2 regions of the Bacillus mesophilum genome follow, and region 2 is predicted to be linked to the other one. Evidence: predicted binding sites of a transcription regulator. Region 2 holds the regulator's gene; the other holds the start of a gene.
What was found. The regulator Rex, encoded in region 2, represses fermentation and respiration genes when NADH is low (regulators of the CRP and FNR family bind a similar motif). The targets are predictions, from matches to a motif close to TTGTGAAATATTTCACAA.

Region 1 (5,544 bases), on a different contig from region 2:
AACCGCCTGCTTTATAATAGACGGATCTCCAGCTCTTTTTTTATACCACTTTTCATAGGAATCAGGTTCTAGTCTCAAATCTCCAGATAAATCAATAATCTTAATATCCTTCTCCATCAACTTTTCAGCTAATATGCTTGAAGCGCCAGAAGGTGTTGCTAAAAATACAACATCTGCTTTTGCTGAGATTTCATCAAGATCAATTGGCTGCAGCTTTCCATTCATTACAGGAAACAGATGAGGATACTCCTTCCAGATAGGATCTTCTGATGATGTCGAATGAATAGAATGTATGTCGAATTCAGGATGTTGATGTAATATCCTCAGCAATTCCACGCCGCCATATCCTGTAGTTCCAATAATTGAAGCCTTCATATAGTCTCCTTCCTAACCGTTTTGTCGTTTATATTTACTCATTTTATTGTATATTTATTAATTGGTGTATGCTTATTATAAAAATATTAATTCTGAAAATCAACCAATATCTCAAATGTATTGTTATTTTTTTATATAGTGATAGTATAAATAGTAGCTAAGCATTACTTGCACTTAGAGACATTAATCCATACTAACTGCTGCGACAGTCAATATTTTAAACTAATAATTTTAGCCTTTCTAAATGTGCCAAAAGCGCAGTTATTTTAGAAGAGGAGGCAAAGAATGATGTCTACAACACACCTTTCACCTATACTCCAAAAACTTACTGCTTCAGCTTCGTATAAAGTTAAAATGAATAAGGGAGAGTATCTTTTTCAAGATGGAGAGACAGCAAAGGGACTATACTTACTTCTATCTGGGAAAGTGCAGATTACTAAAATAATTCCTAACGGGAAAGAGCTTACACTTCGAATGAGCGGAAGCGGAGAAATCGTTGGAGATATGTCCATCTTTTGTGCACAATCTCAATATACGCATAGTGCCAAAATTATCGAGAACGGCGAAGCGGCTGTCATTCCTAAAGCTGAATTAAATCAATTACTGAAAAAAGATCATCAACTGACTCTCGAGCTCTTAGAATGGATCAGCCTTCAAAACCAAATAAATCAAACAAAACTTAGGGATCTGGTTCTTCATGGAAAAAAAGGTGCCCTATACTCTACGTTAATACGATTATCTAATAGCTACGGTGTGGCGAGTGGGGAAAATATTCGTCTTGATACAAGTCTAACGAATCAGGATTTGGCAAATTTCTGCGGCACATCACGTGAAGTCATTAATCGCATGCTCAGTGACTTGAGGAAAAATAAAATTATCTCGATCGATAAAGGCTATATAACGATACATAACCTTTCATTTTTAAAAGATGAGATCGATTGTGAAAACTGTCCGATTTCCATATGCAGCATCGAATAAAAGCATCCGGCTTGTTCAATAAGCCGGATGCTTTTGTAATACATATAGAATCATAATGATAAAGAATAAACCTGAATTGATGATTTCATAAATACCAATTCTCATTACTGAGCGTTTTTTCCCATATAGATAGATGGCTCTAAATAAGCTCGGCAGGTAAGCGATCGCAATGAGCGGCTCACCCAAAACGAATATCGCCAAGGGAATGGCGATGTGATAGCCCCAAGATAGCCGCTTATATGTAATATTTGATTTTTCGCGAATCATGGTTTTCACATATAACGTGCTGCCCGTAAAGAAAAGCAGCGTACAAATTGTGATTAATATACTCAAATCTCTCACATACCCATTGATTAATATAGAACCTGCCAGCCCGGAAAGAGAAAAAATCATGATGGCACATAAATCATTTAAAAACCTCCTGTCTTGATTTTTGGATGAAAAATACATATTTAATAGCATAAACGGAATAAAGAAAATACCTAGCCAAACTAGCTTTGGTTCATGAACTACAGGTACGATCAACAAGAGAAATGCACTAGTAAAATAAACAGCTGTCCAAAGCTTATGCTCTTTTTTCTTTTTTCTTTTAAACAGCAATAGAAATGGATACGTCCCTAAATATAAGAAAAACCATCCTGCAAATAGCGGAAGCATTCTCCAATCAGAATCTCCGGCTGCTGCAGCACCCAGCCAAAATGGAATGATGAGCATTGCCCATGCTCCATGCTGTTTTGGTAAAAATAATTTCATCCGTATCTCCCCCCTGTCTCGTTATCATAAACGATTACGGAATGAAGATAAGTGCTGTATATCACAAATCCGGCAGATAAAGCAGAATGTAATTAAATCCGTAAATAGTGTCAGATGCTTTTACAATCAGATAGAAAAACGGAGCTCAATAATCAAAGCCCCGTTTTACCTCCCTCTATTTCATTTAATAAATACGATACTAGACATTCCATACCAGCTTGATCTTTTATATAAAAACCATTCATTTGCAATTTTTTATCCCAATAAAATTGAATCTTAATGTTTGACAAGTCATGGAGCAGCTGGAGATCATCATCCTTGCGAATTAGTACTGCCTTCGGAAACTCTTCATATTTATGTCCTTCAAGCAATATGAGATCTGGATTGAGACAAGTGGCCATTGCAATTTTCTCATCCAGGGACCAATCCTGCTGTTCTGCATGAAGAATCAGCCTTCCGTCTCCTTCTATTAGAGAAGCAGCTGCTCCAGCTTTTACATGCCTGAATGAATCCTTATCTTCATCTAAGGAAGGCATTCCTCCATGGCCATGATGTTTGATGACGACTGTTCTTTTCCCATTCTCTTTAAGACGGCGAATCACTTGCTCTATGAGAGTCGTCTTTCCGCTATTTTGATATCCAACGATCTGAAAAATAAAAGGGGTTTTTTTTACCATGGCCACTCGCTGCCCGTAAATTCCTCAAGCAGCAGGACGTCTACTTCGTCTCCGTTCAAGTAGCCCCTGCTGCCCCCAGGCAGAATCATTAAAGCATTTGCTCCAGCAAGGCTCATAACAATATTAGATTTATCCATACCGCTTGGTGCAGCAACAAGCTTGCCATCTTCCACACTTAAAATCGCCCTGACAAAGCGGGTGAATGGATTAGCTTTTGGGAAATCGGCTGTTAAAATAGCCTTCTCACGTCTTAAATGAGCTTTTTTAGAAAACAAAAATGTACGGATAATCGGACGCACAAATAATTCAAACCCAACATAGCAGGCGGAAGGATTGCCAGAAAGACCAAACAGAAGTTTTCCATCCAGTTGGGCGACAGTTGTTACACTGCCAGGTCTCATTGCGACTTTATTGAACAATACCTCAGCTCCAAGTTTCTCATAAATAGCGGGCAAGTAATCAAAATCACCGACAGATACTCCGCCTGTTGTAATAAGGAAATCACTCTCGTGCAAGGCATTCTCTACAGCAGTAAAACATGTATCAAAGTCATCCGGCAGCTTGCCTAAATACGAGGCATTCCCGCCTGCTCTTTCAATTTGAGCGGTAATCATTAGTGCATTGCTGTTGCGGATTTTTCCAGGTTCAAGGTCATCTTCTACCTCTAATAACTCAGAGCCTGTTGCAAATAAGGCAATTGCAGGTTTTTTCGCAACGGGTACTTGTGCATATCCAAAAGTAGCCAGCACAGCTTGTATACCGGGATTGATTAAGGTCCCTTTATGAATTAATACTTTTCCCGTTTTAGCATCTTCCCCTTTAAAGGACACATTTTCACCTGGTTTTAATTTACGCTTGGTGGACATATAAGTCTTACCATCTTTTTCGAATGTTTTGGATAGTTCAAGCATTAAGACTGCATCACAGCCTTCGGGCATTTGGGCACCTGTCATAATTCGAACCGCTTCAAAAGCTGCTGGTACCTTGTTTGTAACATGACCTGCACCAATATGATCAATAACTTCAAATTCTATTTCATTGCTCTGTGATGCTTGAGCAGTATCCACTGAGCGGACAGCAAAGCCATCATATGGTGCACGATCAAAGTGCGGAACATCGTGTGTAGCCTTTATATCAGCAGCTAAATATCTGCCATTACTTGTATAAATAGAACTATATTCTGCTTCACCTTTTTTCTCATATTTCATTACCCTCGAAACAGCATCAGCAATTTTGATTGGGTTTCTTTTGTCCAGCAAAACAATCAACTCCTATGTAGTAAACATCTGTAGCTTTTCCATTCTAATTACTATTATAAATCTCTTATTGAGTGAACATCATGAATTAACTCACACTTTTTCCTTCTTTTTAGGAAGGATCATAAACTTTTTCATTTTATGTGATATAAATCACTAAATGCAATTGAAAGGATTAGTAAACTAAAAATACCCCATATCAAGGAGGATACACAAATGATTGTATTAAATGAAGAAAGCATTGTAAAAGAAATTGTAAATGAATACCCAAGGACAAGTGATATTTTTAAACGCTATCAGATCGATTTTTGCTGCGGAGGCAACAATTCCTTATTGCATGCAGTTGAGAATAAAGCAATATCACTGGAGCAGCTAATGAGTGAACTACACGAATCTGTACAAAACGAGCAAAACAAATTGGATCAGCCCGATATTTGGACAAACTCGAGCTCTGAACAATTAATTCAGCATATTCAGGAATATTATCATGCTGAGCTAAAGGAAGAGCTTCCGGCACTTAGCCCTTATGTAACAAAAGTTTCCCGTGTTCATGGAGAGCGTAAACCTGAATTGCTAAGAGTTAATGAACTCTTTTACGCATTAAAAAAAGAATTGCTTGAACACACGGAAAAGGAAGAGCAAGAAGTCTTTCCAATTCTCATTCAACTGGAACAAGACCAAGCAAATCCTGCAGATCAATTGCAATCCTTAATGGAGGAGCATAGAGAGGTTGGTCAGATTTTAGCGGAGCTTCGCTCTGTTACATCCAACTTCACACCTCCTCATGATGCTTGCGGAACATACCGGCTGGTTTACAAACGTCTTGAAAGGCTAGAAGAACAGACATTTATGCATATTCATCTTGAAAACAATATTTTATTTCCAAGATATTCATAATAAAAAGTGAGGGGATTTCCATTGATGGAATCCCCTCTTTTCTTATTGCATTATCTTCAGTCTAATTGCCGTCTATCCTCCGATATAGGACATTTCTATTTTTTTGCGATTAGCTGCTGTTTCTGCCGTTCTTTCATCGGAATATCTGTCTTTTCGCCCATCCCAAATGGAAATAACGCGCTGGCGTATCTCTTCATCACTGGCACCAGCTCTCATAAATTCCTTCAAGTCGTGGCCATTGCCATTAAATAAACAAGTAAAAATCTGTCCATTCGCAGATAATCTTGAGCGTGTGCAGCTTGAACAGAATGATTCAGATACAGAAGTAATAAAACCTACATCAACATTTTTATCTTTATATCGATATCGCTTTGCTACTTCTCCAAAATAATCAGGATCAACTGGATCCAGCAAGAAATGTTCACTTAAAAGATTAAATATTTCTTGTTTAGTCACAACATCGTCCATTTTCCATCCATTTGTGCTTCCAACATCCATATATTCAATAAAGCGAAGCTGAAGTCCCTCTTCTTTACAGAACTTTGCCATAGGTACAATTTCTTCGTCGTTTAAGCCTTTTTTTACAACCATATTGATTTTTACACCTA
Region 2 (5,544 bases):
GTTTTGTTAATAAATTTGTGGATAAAAAAAGAACCGAGATGACTATAGTCCCGGTTCTTTCTAGAGAGAATAAATGCCTAAAGGGGGTACGATAATTAATCTGCTAGCTCAGTCCATTCTTCAAGAAGGGTTTCAAGCTCAAGTTTTGCCAGATCATTATCTGTTGTTATCTTTAGTACCCTCTCATGGTCCTGATAAACCTCAGGATCACATAAAAGTTGATCAAATTCTTCTATTTTGAGTTCAAGCTCTTCAATTTGTTTTTCGATCTCTTCTATTCTTCGTTTTCGCTGCCGTTCCAGTTTCTTGGCTTCTTTATCTAATTGATAATTGTTTTTTTCAGTCGAAGATACAGATTCAGCAGTTGCAGAAACAGCATCAAACTTTTCAAGCTCTTCCTGCTCCTTCTTTTTATCCACATAATAATCGTAATCCCCGAGAAACTCCTCGGCACCCTCTTTTGATAGTTCAATTACTTTAGATGTAATGCGGTTAATGAAATAGCGGTCATGAGAGACAAATAAGATAGTGCCAGGATAATCAATTAGAGCATTTTCCAGAATCTCTTTACTGTCTAAGTCCAGGTGATTGGTAGGCTCGTCCAGTATTAGAAAATTGGATTTTTGCAGCATTAATTTGGCTAAAGCAAGACGCGCTTTTTCGCCGCCGCTTAACGTAGACACGGTTTTTAATACATCATCCCCTGAAAAAAGAAAGTTACCTAAAACGGTTCGAACGTCTTTTTCCAGCATTTGCGGATAATCGTCCCAAAGTTCATTTAAAACTCGCTTATTGGATGTAAGCTCTGCCTGCTGCTGATCATAATACCCAATCGTTACATTAGAACCGTGCAGGATCTTCCCTTGTAAGGCTGGAAGGTTTTCAATAATAGTCTTCAGCAAAGTCGATTTCCCAATCCCATTAGGTCCCACTAAAGCGACACTGTCTCCTCTAGTAATCCGGAAAGAAAGGTTTCCAGCAACTGCTTCACCTGCATAGCCAATAGCGAGATCCATAACCTGCAGCACATCATTGCCTGATTGTCTTTCAATTTGAAAGCCAAAAGATGCTGATTTCTCATCGCCAAGGGGACGATCCATTACATCCATTCGTTCTAATTGTTTACGGCGGCTCTGTGCCCTTTTGGTCGTTGAGGCACGTGCTAGGTTTCGCTGAATAAAATCCTGAAGCTTTGAGATCTCTTCCTGCTGCTTTTCATACTGCTTCATATCACGTTCAAAATCTGCTGCTTTCTGATCTAAATAGCGGCTGTAGTTTCCGGTGAACCTTTTGATCTGATGACGTGAGATTTCATATACCTGTGTAACAACCTTGTCGAGGAAGTACCGATCATGCGAAACAATTAAAATAGCTCCTTCATAGCTCTGCAGGTAGAATTCGAGCCATGAAAGGGTCTCGATGTCCAAATGGTTTGTTGGCTCATCAAGAATAAGCAGATCAGGTTTTGTTAAGAGCAGCTTTCCGAGCGCAAGCCGTGTTTTCTGTCCGCCGCTTAAGGATGATATTTTCGCATCATATCCTATGGTATGAAAGTTCAAGCCGTGTAAAATGGAGCGGATATCTGCTTCATACTGGTAGCCTCCATTCTCTTTAAAGCTGACCTGAAGGCGATCATATTCTTTTAAAATGCGGTTATACATTTCTTCGTTGCTCATTGCGTTAGGATCAGACATCTTTTCTTCTAATGAACGCAATTCTTTTTCTTGCTGCTGTAAAGAAGCAAAAACGGTCAGCATTTCATCCCAAATTGTCAGCTCAGATTCAAGTCCTGTATTTTGCGCCAAATAGCCGATTTCAACTTCCTTTGGCTTCATGATTTCCCCGCTGTCATAAGAGATATGGCCAGCGATTATTTTTAATAAAGTCGATTTGCCTGCTCCGTTTCGTCCAACGAGCGCAATGCGGTCTCTTGTTTGTACTTCCATTTTTATATTCGTTAAAATTGGATCAGCACCAAAGCTTTTATTGAGCTGATTAACTTGTAATAGTATCATGATTTTCACCTCTGCAGTATAAGACAAGTGTATCGTATTCCGCTGAGGTTCGGCAATAAACCGGCGTTATTTGAAGAAATTTGCAAATAAATATGTGAATATGAATACAAACTATACACAAATGCACCTAAAATAGTGTATGATTCTGTTGTGAGGTGTTAGTATATGGGAGATTTAACGCATTTTAATGAAGAAGGCAGAGCTAAGATGGTTGATATTGGCGAAAAAGCCGAAACCGTTCGCACAGCTATTGCCCATTCAAGTATAAAAGTAAATGAGGTCATATACGACAAGATTACGTCTAACAGTATGAAAAAAGGAGACGTATTAGCCGTTGCACAAGTTGCCGGAATTATGGCAAGTAAAAAAACATCTGACATTATTCCAATGTGCCACCCAATTATGCTTACAAGTGTGGACATTTCTTTTGAATGGAAGCTGACAGATTCTGATCATATTCTGCAAATTACGGCTACTGCCAAAACAAAAGGCAGCACAGGTGTTGAAATGGAAGCGTTAACAGCTGCTTCAGCTTGTGCGCTGACTGTATATGATATGTGCAAGGCCGTCGATAAAGGGATGATCATTGGGGAAACCTACTTAATAGAAAAAACAGGCGGCAAAAATGGGGATTTTAAAAGAACGGAGTAGGACGGAGAATACGGAGGTACAATGATGTCAACAGAACAAACCAAAATTCCGCAGGCTACTGCAAAGCGATTACCGCTGTATTATCGATTTTTAAAAAATCTGCATGCATCAGGTAAGCTTCGGGTTTCGTCTGCGGAATTAAGTGATGCTGTAAAAGTTGATTCTGCCACGATCAGAAGGGATTTTTCTTACTTTGGAGCACTTGGAAAAAAAGGCTATGGCTACAATGTGAATTACCTGCTGTCCTTTTTTAGAAAAACGCTCGACCAAGATGAAGTAACAAAGGTTGGTTTAATTGGTGTTGGTAATCTGGGGACTGCTTTATTAAACTATAATTTCTTAAAAAACAACAATACAAAAATTGAAGTGGGCTTCGATGTTTCGCCCGATAAAGTTAATCAAAAAATTGGGGATGTATCCGTTTATCATATGGACGATCTTGAAAAGGTCATTGAAGAAAATGACATCCAAGTTGTGATCTTAACTGTACCTTCTCAGCATGCTCAGACGATTACAGATAGAATTTCACAAAGCACAGTAAAAGGAATTTTAAACTTTACTCCTGCTAGATTAACTGTGCCCCCAGCAATCAGGGTTCACCATATCGACTTAGCCGTGGAATTGCAATCATTAATTTATTTCTTAAAACATTACCCGGCAGATATGTAGGAGATCCCTCCAGGAAAGCATGTCTTGTTCAAAATAAAAATGAGCCCTTATACAGGCTCATTTTTTGTTTTCAAGATTTTTAAGCTTAAAGTGGAAGCTGATCATTTTGAGGCCAGCTCCAATGTCAAAGGTAGCAATGATAATGAGAAGGTTTGTCATGAATCCCCACTCTCCGTTTTGCTGAAGACTTTGAATAGCGATGTAGACAAATAGTATGCCAAGGATCAAATAAATGATGCCTGAAAACAGAGGAGTTCTTCTCATAGTAACCCTCCAATAAATGCTGCCACATGTTCCATTTCCTCCAGCCATTTTTCGATTTCTTCCATGTTAAGCTGCATGACGACTACAAGAGAATTCATGGCTACGTGAGCAAAGATCGGCACAAGGATCCGTTTTGTTTTTACATATAGAAAGGCAAACGTGAACCCCATCGCTGAATAGAGAAGCAAATGTTCAAATTCAGTATGTGCTGCCGCAAAGATGACAGAGCTAAGGAGCGCTGATATGAAAAAGTTAAAGCGTTTATGCAGGCTGCCGAAAATAATCTTCCGGAAAATGATTTCTTCTAAAATCGGTCCAATGATCGACACAACAAGAATAACAATTGACGACGTTTCAATGATACTCATGATTTGCTGTGTGTTCTCTGAACCCATTTCAATGCCAATCATATATTCAATATTTGCAGCAACAGACTGTGCAATCAGTGCTAAAAACACCCCGCCAATGGCCCAGGCGATCGATTTTACAACGGATGATTGCTCAGATAAACTCCGCTCCACTTTCATATCCTTTCGCAGCAGGAAAAGAATGATGATGAGGGCTAGAGAAAAGCTAATCACAAGCCAAGAAGACACGGCCGTACCTTGATCCATTCTAGTGCCAGTTATAAGCTCACTTCCAAACACCATAAGCGGCAAGCCGACAATGGAGGAAAGCTGCATGGCAATATACACAATTAAAATAATCCAGTATTCTTTTTTCAAATGATGATCTCCCTTATGACATAGAATCAAGCATATGCTCTTTTAACCATTTTACTCATAAAGAGGGACTTCTTTCAAATAGAAGGCTACCCCGAACAGCCTTTATGCATAAAAAGAATGTGAATGTATATAATGAAGAGGTTGCCAGAAATGGATCTTTCTGGACTCTGGCATAGGCAATAATAGACTTCCTTTTAAAGTCTAAAATTTTTTATGAAAAATACAGCATCATGCTTGCAAATAAAAGTCAGAACTATTAATATAATAAATGTGTTAGCACTCAAGTCGATAGAGTGCTAATAAATAAATCACTACATAATGATTGAGGAGGTTGTTTCACTTGTTAAAGCCACTAGGTGATCGAATTATTATCGAGCTTGTTGAAACTGAAGAAAAAACTGCAAGCGGTATCGTGCTTCCAGACTCTGCAAAGGAAAAGCCGCAGGAAGGCAAAGTCGTAGCGGTTGGTACTGGACGCGTGCTTGAAAATGGTGAGCGTGTTGCATTGGAAGTTGCTGATGGTGACCGCATTATCTTCTCAAAATATGCTGGAACTGAAGTTAAATACGAAGGCAAAGAATATTTAATTCTTCGTGAAAACGATATTCTCGCAGTAATCGGATAAATCAAAAATAGACTTAGACTTATATTAATTTAAAATCTTTGAGGAGGTTATTACAAATGGCAAAAGAGATTAAATTCAGTGAAGAAGCTCGCCGCTCTATGCTGCGCGGGGTTGATACACTTGCAGATGCAGTAAAAGTAACTCTTGGACCAAAAGGACGCAACGTGGTTCTTGAGAAAAAATTCGGATCTCCGTTAATTACAAATGACGGTGTGACAATCGCGAAAGAAATCGAACTTGAAGATGCATTCGAAAACATGGGTGCGAAGCTTGTAGCAGAAGTAGCAAGCAAAACAAATGATGTTGCTGGTGACGGTACTACAACTGCAACGGTTCTTGCTCAAGCAATGATCCGCGAAGGTCTTAAAAACGTAACAGCTGGCGCAAACCCAATGGGTATCCGCAAAGGTATGGAAAAAGCGGTTCTTACAGCTGTTGAAGAGTTAAAAGCTATTTCTAAGCCAATTGAAGGCAAAGAGTCCATTGCACAGGTTGCTGCAATCTCTGCTGCTGACGAAGAAGTTGGCCAATTAATCGCTGAAGCAATGGAGCGCGTTGGCAACGATGGTGTTATCACAATTGAAGAATCTAAAGG

Region 1: ric (iron-sulfur cluster repair di-iron protein) is a predicted target of Rex. The motif match lies at 4,181-4,198, and genes of this name have one in related genera.

The regions. Positions count from the first base shown of each region.
Region 1 is NZ_WBOT01000006.1:27,878-33,421, forward strand. Features, by position in the region: gene argC (N-acetyl-gamma-glutamyl-phosphate reductase) at 1-375, opposite strand, end outside; gene F7732_RS16895 (Crp/Fnr family transcriptional regulator) at 661-1,353, shown strand; gene F7732_RS16900 (YwiC-like family protein) at 1,369-2,106, opposite strand; gene mobB (molybdopterin-guanine dinucleotide biosynthesis protein B) at 2,259-2,783, opposite strand; gene F7732_RS16910 (molybdopterin molybdotransferase MoeA) at 2,777-4,042, opposite strand; gene ric (iron-sulfur cluster repair di-iron protein) at 4,256-4,936, shown strand; gene moaA (GTP 3',8-cyclase MoaA) at 5,009-5,544, opposite strand, start outside.
Region 2 is NZ_WBOT01000009.1:3,395-8,938, forward strand. Features, by position in the region: gene F7732_RS19750 (ABC-F family ATP-binding cassette domain-containing protein) at 96-2,015, opposite strand; gene moaC (cyclic pyranopterin monophosphate synthase MoaC) at 2,181-2,666, shown strand; gene F7732_RS19760 (redox-sensing transcriptional repressor Rex) at 2,691-3,335, shown strand; gene F7732_RS19765 (YdiK family protein) at 3,393-3,599, opposite strand; gene F7732_RS19770 (CPBP family intramembrane glutamic endopeptidase) at 3,596-4,324, opposite strand; gene groES (co-chaperone GroES) at 4,665-4,949, shown strand; gene groL (chaperonin GroEL) at 5,006-5,544, shown strand, end outside.